One region of the Vibrio sp. DW001 genome, then DNA from elsewhere that is predicted to be linked to it. Evidence: predicted binding sites of a transcription regulator. Region 1 holds the regulator's gene; each other region holds the start of a gene.

Region 1 (4,221 bases):
ACTAGCAAGAGCCTATCACTCAGGTGAAACCGAAGACCCTCGTTTCTTTTTAGAGCATATACAAAACATGTTCCCAGATCAGCCGAAGGTCGCCATTGGTATATCGCTTGGTGGAAACATGCTGGTTAATTATTTGGCCAAATACAGTCACGACCCTATAGTAGAAGCGGCCACCGTCGTTTCTGCACCTCTTGATTTAGAGGCATGTTCATCAAGAATTGAACAAGGATTTTCCAAGGTTTACCGAAACTACCTATTATCCTCTCTAAAGAAAAATGCGTTACAGAAACAGAATCAACTTGTGTCGGAACTTGGCGTTTCAACGCAGGATCTAAAGGCCTTAAAAACGCTTTATGGCTTCGATGATATGATAACGGCACCGTTACATGGGTTTAAAAATGCTAACGATTATTATCAACAATGTTCTGGCATCCATGTTATTAATAAGGTCAACATCCCCTTGCAGGTCATTCATGCCGAAGACGACCCATTTATGACTCAAGCGGTAATACCCAACTTTCCATTGAACAAAAACATACACTACCGCCTATTTAAACAAGGTGGTCATGTGGGCTTTTTGTCCGGAACCTTGACTAAACCCATTTTTTGGCTGGAACAAGCAATACCCAAGTATTACCAACACATCGCATCATGAATAAAAGTAGGCTTTATGATCATTCCATGGCAAGAAATAGATAGTGAGACGCTTGAAAATCTAATCAAAGAGTTTGTATTGAGAGAGGGGACAGATTACGGCCAAAGCGAAACCACCTTAGACGATAAAGTCAATCAGGTACGAACCCAGCTTAAAACAGGAGAAGCGGTGATTGTTTTTTCTGAGCTTCACGAAACCGTCGACATAAAACTCAAGCGCGAGTTCTGATAACAAAAAGTAAAGCGTTTATTCTTTTTATAGAATCTCATACACTAATTTCATATCAGCATTATCATCAATGTAACGACAAGGAATCTCATGTCAGCAAAACATCCGATTATCGCAGTTACAGGTTCATCTGGCGCAGGAACAACGACGACATCTGAAGCATTCAGAAAAATGTTCAGTATGATGGACGTGAAAGCCGCGTGGGTGGAAGGTGACAGTTTTCACCGATTTACCCGTCCGGAAATGGACATTGAAATTCGAAAAGCCAAAGAACAAGGCAAACACATAAGTTACTTTGGTGCGGAAGCCAATAACTTCCCTGCCCTTGAACAGTTTTTTAGAAAATATGGTGATGAAGGTCAAGGCCAAGTAAGACGATACTTACATTCCTTTGATGAGGCTGTGCCTTATAATCAGATGCCCGGCACATTCACTCCTTGGCAAGACTTAGCAGAAGATAGCGATGTTCTATTTTATGAAGGCTTACATGGTGCAGTTGTCGATGGCGATATCAATGTTTCACAACATGTTGACTTATTAATCGGCATGGTCCCCATTGTGAACCTTGAGTGGATCCAAAAATTTGTACGAGATACGCGAGACAGAGGCCATTCACGAGAAGCCGTGACCGACTCCATTGTTCGTTCTATGGATGATTACCTTAACTACATTACCCCTCAGTTTTCACGGACTCACATAAACTTCCAACGGGTTCCAACTGTTGACACCTCAAACCCACTGAACGCGAAAGCGATACCGAGTTTGGACGAGAGCTTTGTTGTAATTCGATTACGTGGAATGAAGAACGTAGACTTCCCATATCTTTTAGCCATGATTGATGGCTCTTTTGTTTCTCGCCATAATACTCTGGTGGTGCCAGGAGGAAAAATGAGTTTTGCTATGGAATTAATAATCAGACCGGTTCTACAACAATTAATAGAAACCGGGAAAATCGGCTAAAAATTGAGCCTGAATGCAGTTTAGTTCTGATACCGTGACGATGTGCACAGTTTTGCTTAGAGAAACGGGAAATCAGGGCGATCAAAATCAAGAAATTGACTGCAAAAAAGGATACTATTCTTAACCTATATACATGTGTAGCTTGCAGCTATGAATTTAAAATCTTATGCTAACGTCACCAATAATATGGGGATACAGCAAAGGAAAGCTGCTGGCACAGGCCCTACAGATAATAGTGAGATAATTATGGTTCTTGGTAAACCTCAAACCGATCCAACGTTAGAGTGGTTTCTTTCGCATTGTCATATTCATAAATATCCTTCCAAAAGTACGCTTATTCACGCTGGAGAAAAAGCGGAAACTCTGTATTACATTGTGAAAGGCTCTGTAGCTGTGCTTATCAAGGATGAAGAAGGTAAAGAGATGATTCTTTCTTACCTTAACCAAGGAGACTTCATCGGTGAGCTAGGTCTATTCGAAGAAGATCAAGAGCGTACCGCATGGGTTCGTGCTAAATCACCATGTGAAGTAGCTGAGATTTCGTTTAAGAAATTCCGTCAGCTTATTCAAGTTAATCCTGACATTTTGATGCGTCTTTCAGCTCAAATGGCAAGCCGTCTACAAACGACTAGCCAAAAAGTTGGTGACTTAGCATTCTTAGATGTGACGGGTCGTATTGCTCAAACACTTCTAAACTTGGCAAAACAACCAGATGCGATGACTCACCCAGACGGCATGCAAATTAAGATCACTCGTCAAGAGATTGGTCAGATTGTAGGTTGTTCACGTGAAACCGTTGGTCGTATTCTTAAGATGCTTGAAGAACAGAATTTAATTTCTGCTCACGGTAAAACTATCGTAGTTTACGGTACACGTTAATACCGTCACAAACAGCACTGATTAAAAAGCAGCGTTTACGCTGCTTTTTTTATGCCATAAGAAAAGACGCGCATTGGTTTATAATCGCAGCTCCATCCTATAATTAATGAGTGTTTGCCCTCTAAGATCCACTTGTCGCTCTTCTATTACCTTAAACCCATAGTGTTCAAAGAAAGGCTTCGCAGTAATACTGACATGTGAATAGAGTCGAGGAATTTTGCTTTTATTACCTTGCTGGAGGATTTGTTGCATTAAAGCACCAGCAATCCCCATACTTTGATGATTGTGATCGACATAAAAATGGCCAATCAACCCATCAGATTGAAGATCGGCATAACCCACTATCTTGTTATCAACTTCGGCGACAAAAGGCACAAGCTTATCCAGAAGTACCTGCCATCTATCAAGCGTAATTTCATCTGATGCCCAAGCTTCTATTTGCCTTTCAGAGTAGTCCTTTCTATTTACACTACGCACAGTATCAAAAAACAACGCTCTCAACGTACAGGCGTCTTCTGGGGCATATGGTCGTATCCGGATAGTACTTTGCACTTCGTCACTTCTCTTCTAACTTATAATTAATATTTGGTAAGCCTAACCAGTAATTGAACCATTTTCTACACGCACAAAAAACCGAAGCGATAAAACTTCGGTTTTTTACTACAACAAGGTTTAGGGTTCTCTAAACTGTGTGACTAGAGAGCAAGGCGAATACGCGGAATGTACGTCTGTACATGAGCCCAATCAACACCGCTATCAAACTATCAAACTATCAACGATAAGAGCAGACCATTACTACTCGCACAAAAAAACCGAAGCGATAAACTTCGGTTTTTTACTACAACAAGGTTTAGGGTTCTCTAAACTGTGTGACTTGAGAGCAAGGCGAATGCGCGGAATGTACGTCTGTACATGAGCACAATCAACGCCGCTATCAAACTATCAACGATAAGAGCAAACCATTACTACTCGCACAAAAAAACCGAAGCGATAAATTTCGGTTTTTTACTACAACAAGGTTTAGGGTTCTCTAAACTGTGTGACTTGAGAACAAGGCGAATGCGCGGAATGTACGTCTGTACATGAGTACAATCAACGCCGCTATCAAACTATCAACGATAAGAGCAAACCATTACTACTCGCACAAAAAAACCGAAGCGATAAACTTCGGTTTTTTACTACAACAAGGTTTAGGGTTCTCTAAACTGTGTGACTTGAGAGCAAGGCGAATGCGCGGAATGTACGTCTGTACATGAGTACAATCAACGCCGCTATCAAACTATCAACGATAAGAGCAAACCATTACTACTCGCACAAAAAAACCGAAGCGATAAACTTCGGTTTTTTACTACAACAAGGTTTAGGGTTCTCTAAACTGTGTGACTTGAGAGCAAGGCGAATGCGCGGAATGTACGTCTGTACATGAGCACAATCAACGCCGCTATCAAGTCATTCAGTGACGAGAAGCTAAATCCTTCTTACATCATGCCTGGCATACC
Region 2 (4,221 bases), on a different replicon from region 1:
CCACAATGCTTGATGGTATAGCTGATGTTGACGGGCCAGTTTCTCGGTCTGTTGCATCAGAGGCAATGCGCGATCTAATTTACCCAATACGTGGTTAACTTCACCAACAATGGAAGTGGCAACAATCCGGCTACGATAGATAGTGGTATCTAACTGGCTCAATGCTAATTCAGCCAGTTCAAGAGCAAGTACAGGATCATTTTTATTAATCGCAACTTGTGCGAGTAAGGCGTTTACTTGACCTTGGTCATTAGTGCTGAGAATTATCTTTCTACTTTTCATCTCGGAAAGAGAAACGGTTAACATATCTTCTACTTTATTGTATCGGTGCTGGCTTTGAGATAACCATGCTCGCAATAGGGATAGCTTCATATTGCTATACAAAAAGTCTTTATCTAATTGATTTATTGCATTTTCTAATATAATCAGCTCGCCATGATTAAACATCTTCCAGCCAGAGTTGGTTATGATCTTAGCAATAAGAGCGTCATCTTTTGCCTTTTGAGCATGACGAAGAGCTTGATATGGAATATCTAACTTAAGCCAGGCTATCGCGGCTTTTTGGTGCAACTTAACTTCTTCATTTGCAATGCGTGCTTTTCTTTGATGCGCAAGAAACTCGCCAAAGAGGTGGTGGAATCGGTACCAATCTTGTTCACCTTCTAAGTGATAGATAAAGAGTCCAAAACGATTGAGTGATTCAATCATACCGAGGGAGTCTTCTCGATCGGTGAGGTCTGTCACCAAGGCGTCATTAAATGTCTCTAGCACCGAACATTGCATCAGAAAATGCTTCGTATCTTCATCGAGCAAATCAAAGACTTCTTCTATCAAGTAGTCCCATAAATGCGCATGATTAAATTGAGAAACAGATTCTGCTGACTGCGCAAGTGTTCGCTTATGATGCTGTGCTTGTAGGGCGATCAATTGCAGAGCCGAAGGCCAACCTTCGACGTAGGTTTGTAAGTTTGAGGCTGTGGCATCATCGATACCTTCAGAGACGCGCTGATTAAAAAATCGGGTTGTTTCTTCAGTGTCGAAAGCGAGTAAACCATTGTCGATTTCGATCATGAGATCTCTAACCCTTAAGTTAGCCGTTCCCAAAGGTGGTGTACTTCTGCTAGTGACAACAAGTGTCATGTTGTCAGGCATGTTTTTTAAGAAAAAACGCATGGCTTCGTGGATCTCATCTGAATCGATAAGATGATAGTCATCTAACACCACATAAAACTCGTTGAAATAATCGGAGAGTTTAACAAAAACTTCTCCAAAGAGAGAGTGAAGTGAAGAAAACTGTCGCCTCTCTGCTAATGTTTGCGAACTGGGACATCTTCCATCTGTTGCTTTGTTGATAGCTTGAATGAAATAGTTCACAAAACGAGATGGATCGTTGTCACTCTCGTCTATGCTATACCAACCTACGGCACTTTTATTTGCCAGCCACTGGGCAGCCATGGTGGTTTTGCCGTATCCCGCAGGCGAACGAAAAAGTACAAGCTTATAGAAAGGCGCTTGTTGCAGTAAATCTAGCACTCTTGGTCTGACTATCGCGTTATGCAAACGACCGGGTCTAGTTAATTTTGAAGGTATCAACATATTTATATTCAATGAGTTATTTTGAACTGGGTGAGTCACCCCGCTCTTAGTATTTAGACAGTAGAAAGGGCTACTTATACGCTTATTTTTCTCGGTTAAGTTAATCCTACGTTAAGGGTCCCCCTGTCGTACATGACTATTCTCAAATATGTATGACCCAGCGCATGTAAATGATCATCTACGCCCCACAATTGCGTGTCCTGTCACATTACGGCTAGGATATGATGTAATTAATTATTTCATCTGTACATATTAGTATGGCTGAAACAATTCTAAGCTTTAATTATTTTGTGACCAAATCGACATATTTCAGTTACTTTTTTCGATAGGTCATTTTTAGCCGATTTATGGCTAATTGAGGTAAAGAGATGTACACGTGACCTGAATCACTTAAGTTTATTAAATTAACCGTAGTAGTGTGATTTAGATCTTGAATTGTGTAGGAGTAGATATCTACGCCCTAACTACTCCTCCTCCGATACCACGTTTATGGGAGGATGTTCTGCTACTTAAGTCAATGCAGGATATGCCACAGATAAATTGATAATTAATGAGATTTCGCTATGAAACCAACTCAACAAAAGAAATTTGATAAAGCCTCTTTCCAAGCTAGTGTTAAGAAACATCTAAGTGCAACTTATGCGACCACAATAGAGCATGCTGACTCTAGAGCTTGGTACCTAGCAATGGGACGCGCATTGGCTGAATTGACCACACTTGACCTATTAGAAACGGAAAATGACAAGGCTATTCAAAACGCGAAGAGCGTTAACTATCTTTCTCTAGAATTTTTAATCGGTCGCCTAACAGGTAATAACCTGATTAGTATGGGTTTGTACGGACAAATTACGGACGCGATGACTGAACTTGGTCAGAACCTTTCTGACCTGCTTGAAGAAGAACGAGACCCATCACTAGGTAATGGTGGTTTGGGTCGTCTTGCTGCATGTTTCATGGATTCGTGCGCAGCTCAAGAATTTCCAACAATTGGTTATGGCCTTCATTATGAATATGGCCTATTCAAACAATCTTTTGAACAAGGTCATCAAAAAGAAGCGCCTGATGCGTGGCGCGGTGTTGAAGGCTACCCATGGGAAGTTGCTCGTCCTGAATATGCGCAGCAAATTGGTTTTTATGGCCATGTTGATTCTGAGTTTGTTAACGGTATAGAAAAACGTTGTTGGGTGCCAGGTATGCAAGTTCAAGGTATGCCTTGGGATCTTCCAATCGTTGGTTACGAAAGTAATACAGTTTATCCATTGCGCCTTTGGGAATGTCGTGCAATCGCACCATTCTCCTTGGAAAGTTTTAATAATGGTGATTACTTTGAAGCACAGCATGCGCTGATCGACTCGGGTAACATTACTAAAGTTCTTTATCCAAACGATAACCACGAAAAGGGTAAAACACTTCGTCTAATGCAGCAGTATTTCCACAGTGCTGCATCAATGGCAGACATTCTACGTCGTCATGATGCGGCGGGTCATAAAATAACCGACTTACCTAAATATGAAACCATTCAGCTTAACGATACGCACCCAACAATCGCTATTCCTGAATTGATGCGTATTCTGATGGATGAGCGTGATCTTTCTTGGGATGCCGCATGGGCTATTTGTTCAAAAACGTTTGCTTATACTAACCATACGTTATTGCCAGAGGCACTAGAAACGTGGAGTGAATCACTTATTCAGCGTCTTCTTCCTCGTCATATGGAAATCATCTATCAGATTAACCACCTATTCCTAGCCGATGTACGTGCTAAGTGGCCTGGTGATGTTGAAAAACAACGTAAGCTTTCTATTATTCAAGAAGGTTTCCACCGTATGGTGCGTATGGCAAACCTATGTGTTGTTGGTTCATATGCGGTCAACGGTGTTGCGGCTCTTCACTCTGCACTGGTTAAGCGCGATCTATTTCCTGAGTTCAATGAGCTGTATCCAAACAAGCTACAAAACGTAACTAACGGTGTGACTCCTCGTCGTTGGTTGAAGTTCTGTAACCCAGGACTTTCGGACTTAATCTCTGAGAAAATTGGTACTGAGTGGCCAGCCGATCTTGATCAACTGACACAAGTAGCAAAATTTGCAGAAGATAAAGCGTTCCAAAAACGATATATGGCTGTTAAGAAAGAAAACAAGCAGCGTCTAGCCAACTGGGTACAAGAAAACATGGGTATTGAACTTGATACCAATGCCATCTTTGATGTCCAGATTAAGCGTCTTCATGAATACAAACGTCAGCATCTAAACTTGCTGCACATCCTATCTTTGTATCATCGTTTATTGAACGACCCGACATTTGATATGGCACCACGTGTTGTATTTTTTGCAGCAAAAGCGGCGCCGGGTTACCACCTTGCTAAAGAGATTATTTACGCGACAAACAAAGTGGCAGAGAAGATCAACAATGACAAACGTGTTAATCACAAACTCAAGGTTGTATTTATCCCAGACTACCGTGTAAGCATGGCGGAAATCATTATTCCTGCTGCTGACGTCTCCGAGCAAATCTCTACCGCAGGTAAAGAAGCGTCTGGTACAGGCAACATGAAGATGGCTCTAAACGGCGCGTTAACTATCGGTACGATGGATGGTGCAAACGTGGAGATTCGTGAAGAAGTAG
Region 3 (4,221 bases), 470 kb from region 1:
AAAGAAGATACTGCTAGTGCTAATGCAGATAGCTTAAGAGTAGTTTTTTTCACTGTAAGAATCCCTATGTTTTTATCCCAAACTCAAACGAACAAATGAGTGCCATTTATATTTATATGCAACTGCGTTGATGGTCTTGTGCAATTATGTACACATAAACAGTTATCGCCCGTAAGTTTATCGTTTGCTTGGCAAAAAAAAAAGCGTTTCGCTCACAGGTAAACTAGGTAATAGAACATCGTAGTACGATAATTCTTGGTCTGGATCACGTTTTCGTGGGGTAGGGTGTCTTGGTTGCATTCCAGCTCTGGATTCTAGCTCTCACAAATTAGGCGTTTTCTAGAAGAAAAGGTAAGAATAAAGGCTAAAGGGATATAGGGTTACTGAAAGAGTGTGTTGGTTTTTAGGAGATATGATTATGATCAAGAATTTTAAAAAGGCCATTAAGCGTTATGATGAATGGTGTAAATCGCTTGGTTTAACACCAGAACAAAAACGTTGCTGTGTACCAATAAAAAAAGAAGATATTTTTGAGCCAAAAGAGAAAAAAAATGAATGAGGATCATATAAAACTTTTCGATACACACTGCCATTTAGATAGAGATGAATTCTTAGAAGATGTAGAAGAAGAGATCGCTATAGCAAGGCGATTTGGGGTTGTTAAGTTTCTTGTTCCTGGTTGTGGCGCTTTTAATTGGAAAAGAGTAGAGATGCTCAGCAATACTAGTAGAGGAGTGTTTTTCTCTCTGGGGTTGCATCCCTATTTCATTGACCAGCATTTGGATGAACATATTGAATTATTGGATACATTATTATCAGGCAGAAGTAGTCGTTGTGTTGCTGTAGGAGAATGTGGGCTAGATTTTTATCAATCTCGCAAGTCCGAGGGGGTTCAAAAACAGTTATTTATAGAACAGATTAGATTAGCCAATAAATACCATCTTCCATTGATTCTCCATTCCAGAAAGGCACACCAAGATATAATCAAGTTACTGAAAAAAAATAAAGCTCGCTATGGTGGAGTGATTCATGCTTTTACCGGGAGTTATCAGCAGGCAATGGAATATATTAACCTCGGTTTTCATATTGGTGTTGGTGGGTCGATTACATACCCTAGAGCCAAAAAGACACGTGACGCCATTTCTCAATTACCTCTTCGTTCGTTGGTGTTAGAAACGGATTCACCTGACATGCCGATTTTGGGTCGCCAAGGTGAAATAAATCACCCCAAGAATTTAAAACTCATACTAAATGAACTGAACGTGCTCCGAAGTGAATCTGAGCAAACGATTGCAGAGCAGGTTTTTGAAAATAGCAAGTCGATGTATGCAATTTGTGAACGAGAATGTAGTTAAATGTTTCATTGTTGAACGTTTTCTGATGTAAATGCGATTGCGTTCACACTTCTGTATGAATCAATGGTGAGTGCAGTACAAAAGTGTGACTTTGCCATTACTTTATATCTTGGGGTCTGTTTATAATCGCCTCGCTTTTTAGCACCAATTTTATCACACGCCATTTAACTAAATAAGGAAGCCATAAACCATGAGCCTGTTTATGAGCCTAATCGGCATGGTAGTACTCATTGCAATCGCAGTACTTCTATCCGACAACCGCAAAGCAATAAATGTAAGAACTGTGGGTGGTGCATTCGCTATCCAATTTATTCTAGGTGCATTCGTACTATACGTGCCTTGGGGTAAAGATTTACTCGGTGGTTTCTCTAGCGGTGTCGCTAGCGTGATCGATTTCGGCAAAAGCGGTACTAGTTTCCTTTTCGGTAACCTAGTGAGCTTTTCAGTAGATGGTCTTGGTTTTATTTTCGCATTCCAAGTGCTACCTACACTAATCTTCTTCTCTTCACTAATATCTGTGCTTTACTACATCGGCGCAATGCAGTGGGTAATCAAAATTCTTGGTGGCGCATTAGAAAAAGCTTTGGGTACGTCTCAAGCTGAATCTATGTCCGCAGCAGCTAACATTTTCGTAGGTCAAACTGAAGCACCTTTAGTGGTTCGTCCGTTTGTTCCTAAAATGACTCAATCTGAGCTGTTTGCAGTAATGTGTGGTGGTTTAGCGTCAGTAGCAGGTGGTGTACTTGCTGGGTATGCTTCAATGGGTGTTCCTCTAGAATACCTAGTCGCAGCCTCTTTCATGGCCGCACCTGGTGGATTACTGTTTGCTAAGATAATCAAACCTGAAACTGAAGAATTTGCTAGTGATGTTGCAGATGCTCTTGACGGTGGCGATGATAAACCTGCTAACGTTATTGATGCAGCTGCTGGCGGCGCGTCTGCTGGTTTGCAACTTGCGCTTAACGTAGGTGCAATGCTTATCGCATTCATCGGCCTAATTGCGCTAGTCAACGGTATCCTTGGTGGCATCGGTGGTTGGTTCGGTATGGAATCATTAAGCCTAGAACTTCTTCTTGGTTGGATCTTCGCTCCTCTTGCATTCCTTATCGGTGTGCCTTGGGAAGAAGCGACACTGGCGGGTTCTTTCATCGGTCAGAAAACTATCGTTAACGAATTCGTTGCTTACTTGAACTTTGTACCGTACGTGGGTGAAAATGCTCAGGTAGTCGCGGCAACAGGTCTAGTAATGACTGAGAAAACGACGGCAATCATCTCGTTCGCACTATGTGGTTTTGCAAACTTATCATCTATCGCCATTCTATTAGGTGGTTTGGGTGGTATTGCACCAGGTCGTCGCCATGATATCGCACGTATGGGTATTAAAGCGGTTGTTGCTGGTACATTGTCTAACCTAATGGCTGCAACTATTGCTGGTTTCTGTATCTCTCTTGCTGCATTCTAAGTTTGTCGCAATATAGAGAACAGTACAGATAATGCTGAATCAAAACCGTAGCAAGAAATTGCTACGGTTTTTTGTTGTCTTAAGCCAAACAAAATTGAAAAACAGTTACGCCACAGCGTTTATTTGAACTTTTTTGAGATACAAAACGTTTGCGTTAAATGATACCCCTATCACATTCTGTTGTAATGGCTATAATATATACATCTGGAAAACGTATTAGCTTGTGATCTGGATAGATAGAAAAACGAGAACACAAGCAAGTGAATACGTCATATTTTTCCAGTAGGTAATACACGACGTATTACCTTAGATAAACACCGCAATCACAGATTGTTGTGCCATTAGACAAATTGGTACTGTGCGGTGACAGGGATAGCAATTAGTAGGTTGATTCGACGGAATCGTTACTAAGTCTTCAAGGAACCAAGTCCGTTCATTTCGTAACCTAAAAGCGATTCATACACTACCATCTATACTAGATTGGACTGAGTACGCTTTTCGGTAAACAAATTGAATATTTTGATCGGAGATAGAAATGAGCGAATTAAAAGCTGCAGCTCTACGTGCACTAAAACTTATGGATTTAACGACGCTAAATGATGACGACACTGATGAAAAAGTGATTGCGCTTTGTCATGATGCGAAAACAGCGGTAGGTAATACGGCTGCGATATGTATATACCCTCGTTTTATACCAATTGCTAAGAAAACACTTCGTGAACAAGGTACGCCTGACGTTCGCATTGCAACGGTTACAAACTTTCCTCATGGTAATGACGACATTGCTATCGCAGTAGCAGAGACAAAAGCGGCTATCGCTTATGGCGCTGATGAAGTTGATGTTGTATTCCCTTACCGTACGCTTATTGCTGGGGATGAGAAGACAGGTTTTGAGTTGGTAAAACAATGTAAAGAAGCGTGTGGTGATACTTTACTAAAAGTGATCATAGAAACGGGTGAACTTAGAACAGAAGCACTCATTAAGCGCGCGTCAGAGCTTTCTATTGACGCTGGTGCAAATTTCATTAAAACGTCGACGGGTAAAGTGCCTGTTAATGCGACACCAGAAGCAGCAGAAATAATGTTGAAAGTTATTCGCGATATGGGTGTAGCTGAAAAGGTTGGCTTCAAACCAGCGGGTGGAGTACGAACAGCTGAAGATGCTGCTGCCTTTCTTGCGATGGCAGACGATATTCTTGGTGCTGAATGGGCGGATAATATGCATTACCGCTTTGGTGCATCAAGCTTATTAACTAGCTTACTCAATACATTAGAAGTAACGAAAGAAGTTGCGGATCCAAGCGCTTACTAAATAGAAGAAAACGCCCCTAGGGATAGGTTCTCGTAAACTATCGTATCTTTAGGGGAATGATTCCTTTTTTTAATTTTAAAGCAGGACAATTC
Region 4 (4,221 bases), on a different replicon from region 1:
CAGCTGCTGAGCGTAACACAGGGTCTTGAGGGAGGTATATGGAGATACGTTTGTCGTCATTACACATCTCGAGGATATGCAAAAAGTGCGCATATGAGGTATAGGGTGCGCGAATAAGCGCTCCTTTTGACGGATAATCAAAACGTGTCATGTTACCCATAGGATCTTCCACATTTCCTCTAGCAAGAATCACCTGATATTTTTCATCAATACGTTCGCGCAGATCGTGGGACTTAACCTTAATGTCTATATTCGCTTCGGATAGATAGCTTCGAGACACATAACGAGCTGCAGAGCTATATGGGTCATGATCTACTGAGCCGGTAGGCTCTTCATTTGTTGAATAGTTGATATGCTGGGAAAGAATATACCCAGATTGGGCCTCGCCTGTTGCAAACCATAGCACGCCATTATTGCTTTTTGGTTGTAACGGCATAAAGTGCGAAGCGAGGTGATAATGTTCTTCGTGGTTTACCCAGCGAGCATCAAACATCGCTAACTTTCGGCGACATCGACTTGCAATATGGTCTACATGGTCATAAAAGGTTTTAGGGTTAATCTGTAATTTACGGCACACTTCTCGGACTGAAAAGCTCATAAACAGAAGGCCGAGCAGATTTTCTTGAAGCTGAAGCTTGTTGTTCGCGCCGGACCACTTGTCTACAAAAGTCGATTGGCACTCTTTGCAGCGATAACGTTGCCTGTCACCGCTATATCCAAAAGCATGATAGAGGCTTTTATGGGTATGAACGGAAAGACCAAAGTTATAACACTCTTTGTTGCGACAAGCAGGAAGTCCATCACTATGAACTTGGCGTAGACGCGTCAGTTCATTTAGGACTTCTTGATTATTAAGTAAGGGGGGGAAAGCACCACATTCCCGACAAACCATCGTTGGACGCTTAGGATTTACGTGTTGTAGAACGTATCGTTCTGCATCACTCAAACCAAAGTTATCACACGCCAATGTTTTACAAAAGTTGAGTTGTAAACCATCTGCATCCTTGGGTAGTTTGCCGTTTGACACGATCGCCCCCTCAGGAAATACTGGAGCTGTCAGAAAACACTGACAGCGATTAAATTAGATGTTGATTGCAGTTTCTAATGCAACTATCATCATATCGTTAAATGATTTTTGACGATCTTCAGAGCTTAGCTTTTCGCCACGAATAATGTGGTCTGATACGGTAAGAATCGTTAACGCTTTAGCATTTAGATCGGCTGCCACACCGTAGATACCTGCGGCTTCCATATCCACACCGAGGATACCCAGTTTTTCCATTTTTCCGAAAATATCGGCCTCAGGTGTGTAGAAAAGATCGGCAGAGAAGACGTTACCTACTTTTACTGGAACGTCTTGAATACGAGCTTGTTTTACCGCTTCTTCAAGCAGACCAAAATCGGCGATAGCCGCAAAGTCATGGTTGTTAAATCGGATACGGTTTACCTTGGAGTCAGTTGATGCACCCATACCAATAACAACGTCCATTAATTTAACGTCGTCACGAACCGCGCCACAGCTACCAACACGGATAACGTTTTTCACACCGAATTCTGCAATCAATTCGTGTACGTAAATGCAACACGACGGGATACCCATACCGTGGCCCATTACAGACACTTTCTTACCTTTGTATGTACCGGTATAACCGAACATATTACGGACATCACACACTTGCTTCACATCATCTAAAAATGTTTCTGCAATATACTTAGCACGTAGTGGGTCACCAGGCATCAAAACTGTCTCTGCAAAGTCACCTAGTTGAGCGTTAATATGTGGGGTTGCCATGTCGATTTCTCCGATTAAAATGGGGATAAAATTAGTAACTTATTTATCAATTACTAATTATGTTGAAATTATTTGTTCGCTTAATTGAATATTAGCGGCAATAAAACCATCCACATGAGATCCAGATCACATTATTTGTGAGAATTTAATATGCTGGACCATTTGATAACTAAATCTGTTGAATGAGAGAGAGCAATCGATTTGCTTTTGTTTTTAGGCCAACTAAAGCAGCGTTACGGCCTTAAAATGGAAGGTAGCACACTGCCCATTTATTGCTGTCGTCACCGATTAGTTGTCTCTGATATCAATTAATTCTTCAAGTAATTCAGTAAGCTGATTGTATTTCTCGTCACCAAGTTTTTCTTTTAATAACACATATTGCTTGTCGACATCGATACGAACTCTTTTCACTAACTTTTCTGCTTTGTCGGTGAGACGAATATTGACACGTCGTTGATCAACTTCCGATTTTATTTTGCAAACATAGTCTTGTTTTTCTAATCGATTGATCACGCCTGTTAGACTGGGGCTTAATATACAAGAGTCACTCGCGAGAGTCGTAAAATCTATTTCGCCGTAAGCAAAGATGATTCTCATCACACGCCATTGTTGGACTGTTAAGTCGTTTGCTGACAGTACAGGACGAAAGTAATCAAGGGTTACGTCCCTCGCTTTTATCAACTGCAGTGGCAAAGAGTCTTTAAATTTTGTCATGTTTTACCTTTCTAGTCTTTTATAGATCGTAATTCTAAGTAGACGTTGTTTTTAATTCAGAATCTTGAAGATGATTGCGGTACTCCGTTGCAGTCATCTGTGCGTATTTTCTAAAAAAACGTGCAAAATAGGCTGGATCTCTAAACCCAAGATCGTAACCTATTTCAGACACACTTTTTGGTGTGAACTGTAAATGGCGTCTTGCTTCTTGCATCAACCTATCAATAATGATCTTTTTAGAGGAAAGCCCACTGACTCTACGGCAGATATCATTAAGCCTAGAAACAGAGATCCCTATACTGTCTGCGTACTGGCTTAATGCCCAATGTTGGTGGTATTGATTCTCTACAAGGTGGTTAAAATTATGAAAAATGGTGACATCCACACTGCGGTTTCTGGTCTCGCTCTTATAACTATTAGAAAGTCGCATTACCTCGATAAGTACAAGTTGCAAAATAGATTGAGTTGCACGCTCTTTCATCATCGCACCAGAATCCATTTCTCTTTTCAGGTGAGTTAGAAAATCTAATATAGGATTGTCTGTTTCAAGCCTAGTACAAAATGGCTTCATTTGATCCACCATAATATTGTTTATCCCACTCTCCATGTCTAAAAGTCGCCAAACCAGTTGCTGCTGAATAGTGAGGACATACCCTGTAGAGGTCGCTTCGGTCACAAAAGAGTGGGGGACTGCTGGAGGGGTGAAAAACAACGTAATACCTTTGAAAGAATAGTGTTTATCATCCAAATGAACGTGCGTTTTTCCTTCCATTACGATATGCAGTTGATAAAATCGGTCGTGATAATGGACAGGCATATTCCGACCAAAGAAACTCGCCAAATTGTCCAAGTATTCAAAATGTAATTCCGCATCTGCGTACTTTTGATCGTAAACTTGCCCAATAATAATGTTAGGGATTTCTCCAGCCACCTTGTAACTCCAATTCACGTTTAGTAATCACTCGTGTTGCCGTGTCAGATCACATTTTCGTACAAAACAGTTAATATGTTAATTACTTTCTGCGAAAAGTGCAATTGTTGTCGTGCTTAGTCCATTTTATAACTATTTATTTAACATGATAATAACAAATGTTCAGAAGCCAAAATTATTTATTTCGACCCACTAGGTGAATTTGTTGGGTAAGTTGCAAGATTAAAAGGAAGTAACCATGAAACGTGAAAACTCATTATTAGAGCAAATCAAAGAAATCCTACCTACGATTGCAGCCAATGCTGCTCAAGCTGAAATGGATCGAACACCACCTGAAGAGAATATCCGTCTCTTAAAAGAAATTAAGTTTTTCCGAGCATTTCAACCTAAAAAATATGGTGGCCTTGAAATATCGTTACCTGAGTTTACCGATTGTGTCGCAGCGATTGCTGGTGCATGTGGTGGTACAGCATGGGGCGGAAGCCTACTTGCCACGCATAGCCATCAAATGGCGATGTTTTCTGAGAAAGCACAGCAAGAATTTTGGGGAGAGAATCCGGATGCAACAGCAAGCAGTAGTATCGCACCGTTTGGTAAAACAGAAAACACAGAAGGTGGCGTCATCTTTAACGGAGACATGCGCTGGAGCAGCGGATGCGACCATGCTGACTGGGCCATCCTCGGATTCCACCGACTTGATGCGGATGGTAACAAAGTCTACTGCTTTGGTGTGGTACCAAGACATGAATACACAATTACTGATGACTGGCATGCCGCTGGTATG

The links. Region 1 encodes CRP, which controls carbon source genes, mostly activating them, when cyclic AMP is high. Its sites were predicted from a motif close to TGTGANNNNNNTCACA; they were not measured.
Region 2: L3V77_RS21210 (glycogen/starch/alpha-glucan phosphorylase) is a predicted target of CRP. The motif match lies at 1,972-1,987, and genes of this name have one in related genera.
Region 3: L3V77_RS13885 (NupC/NupG family nucleoside CNT transporter) is a predicted target of CRP. The motif match lies at 1,388-1,403, and genes of this name have one in related genera.
Region 4: deoD (purine-nucleoside phosphorylase) is a predicted target of CRP. The motif match lies at 1,908-1,923, and genes of this name have one in related genera.

What each region holds. Positions count from the first base shown of each region.
Region 1 covers NZ_CP091975.1:3,505,917-3,510,137, forward strand. Annotated here, with positions in the region: gene L3V77_RS16010 (hydrolase) at 1-655, shown strand, start outside; gene L3V77_RS16015 (YheU family protein) at 671-883, shown strand; gene L3V77_RS16020 (phosphoribulokinase) at 974-1,843, shown strand; gene crp (cAMP-activated global transcriptional regulator CRP) at 2,090-2,722, shown strand; gene L3V77_RS16030 (GNAT family N-acetyltransferase) at 2,801-3,274, opposite strand; gene L3V77_RS16035 (hypothetical protein) at 3,414-3,638, shown strand; gene L3V77_RS16040 (hypothetical protein) at 3,805-3,978, shown strand; gene L3V77_RS16045 (hypothetical protein) at 3,975-4,148, shown strand; gene groL (chaperonin GroEL) at 4,201-4,221, opposite strand, start outside.
Region 2 covers NZ_CP091976.1:848,457-852,677, forward strand. Annotated here, with positions in the region: gene malT (HTH-type transcriptional regulator MalT) at 1-1,596, opposite strand, end outside; gene L3V77_RS21210 (glycogen/starch/alpha-glucan phosphorylase) at 2,160-4,221, shown strand, end outside.
Region 3 covers NZ_CP091975.1:3,039,123-3,043,343, reverse strand. Annotated here, with positions in the region: gene L3V77_RS13900 (BMP family ABC transporter substrate-binding protein) at 1-53, opposite strand, end outside; gene L3V77_RS13895 (DUF5363 family protein) at 422-559, shown strand; gene L3V77_RS13890 (TatD family hydrolase) at 567-1,355, shown strand; gene L3V77_RS13885 (NupC/NupG family nucleoside CNT transporter) at 1,546-2,817, shown strand; gene deoC (deoxyribose-phosphate aldolase) at 3,353-4,129, shown strand.
Region 4 covers NZ_CP091976.1:740,490-744,710, reverse strand. Annotated here, with positions in the region: gene L3V77_RS20730 (lactate dehydrogenase) at 1-1,027, opposite strand, end outside; gene deoD (purine-nucleoside phosphorylase) at 1,082-1,792, opposite strand; gene hpaR (homoprotocatechuate degradation operon regulator HpaR) at 2,081-2,506, opposite strand; gene hpaA (4-hydroxyphenylacetate catabolism regulatory protein HpaA) at 2,541-3,437, opposite strand; gene L3V77_RS20710 (p-hydroxyphenylacetate 3-hydroxylase oxygenase component) at 3,676-4,221, shown strand, end outside.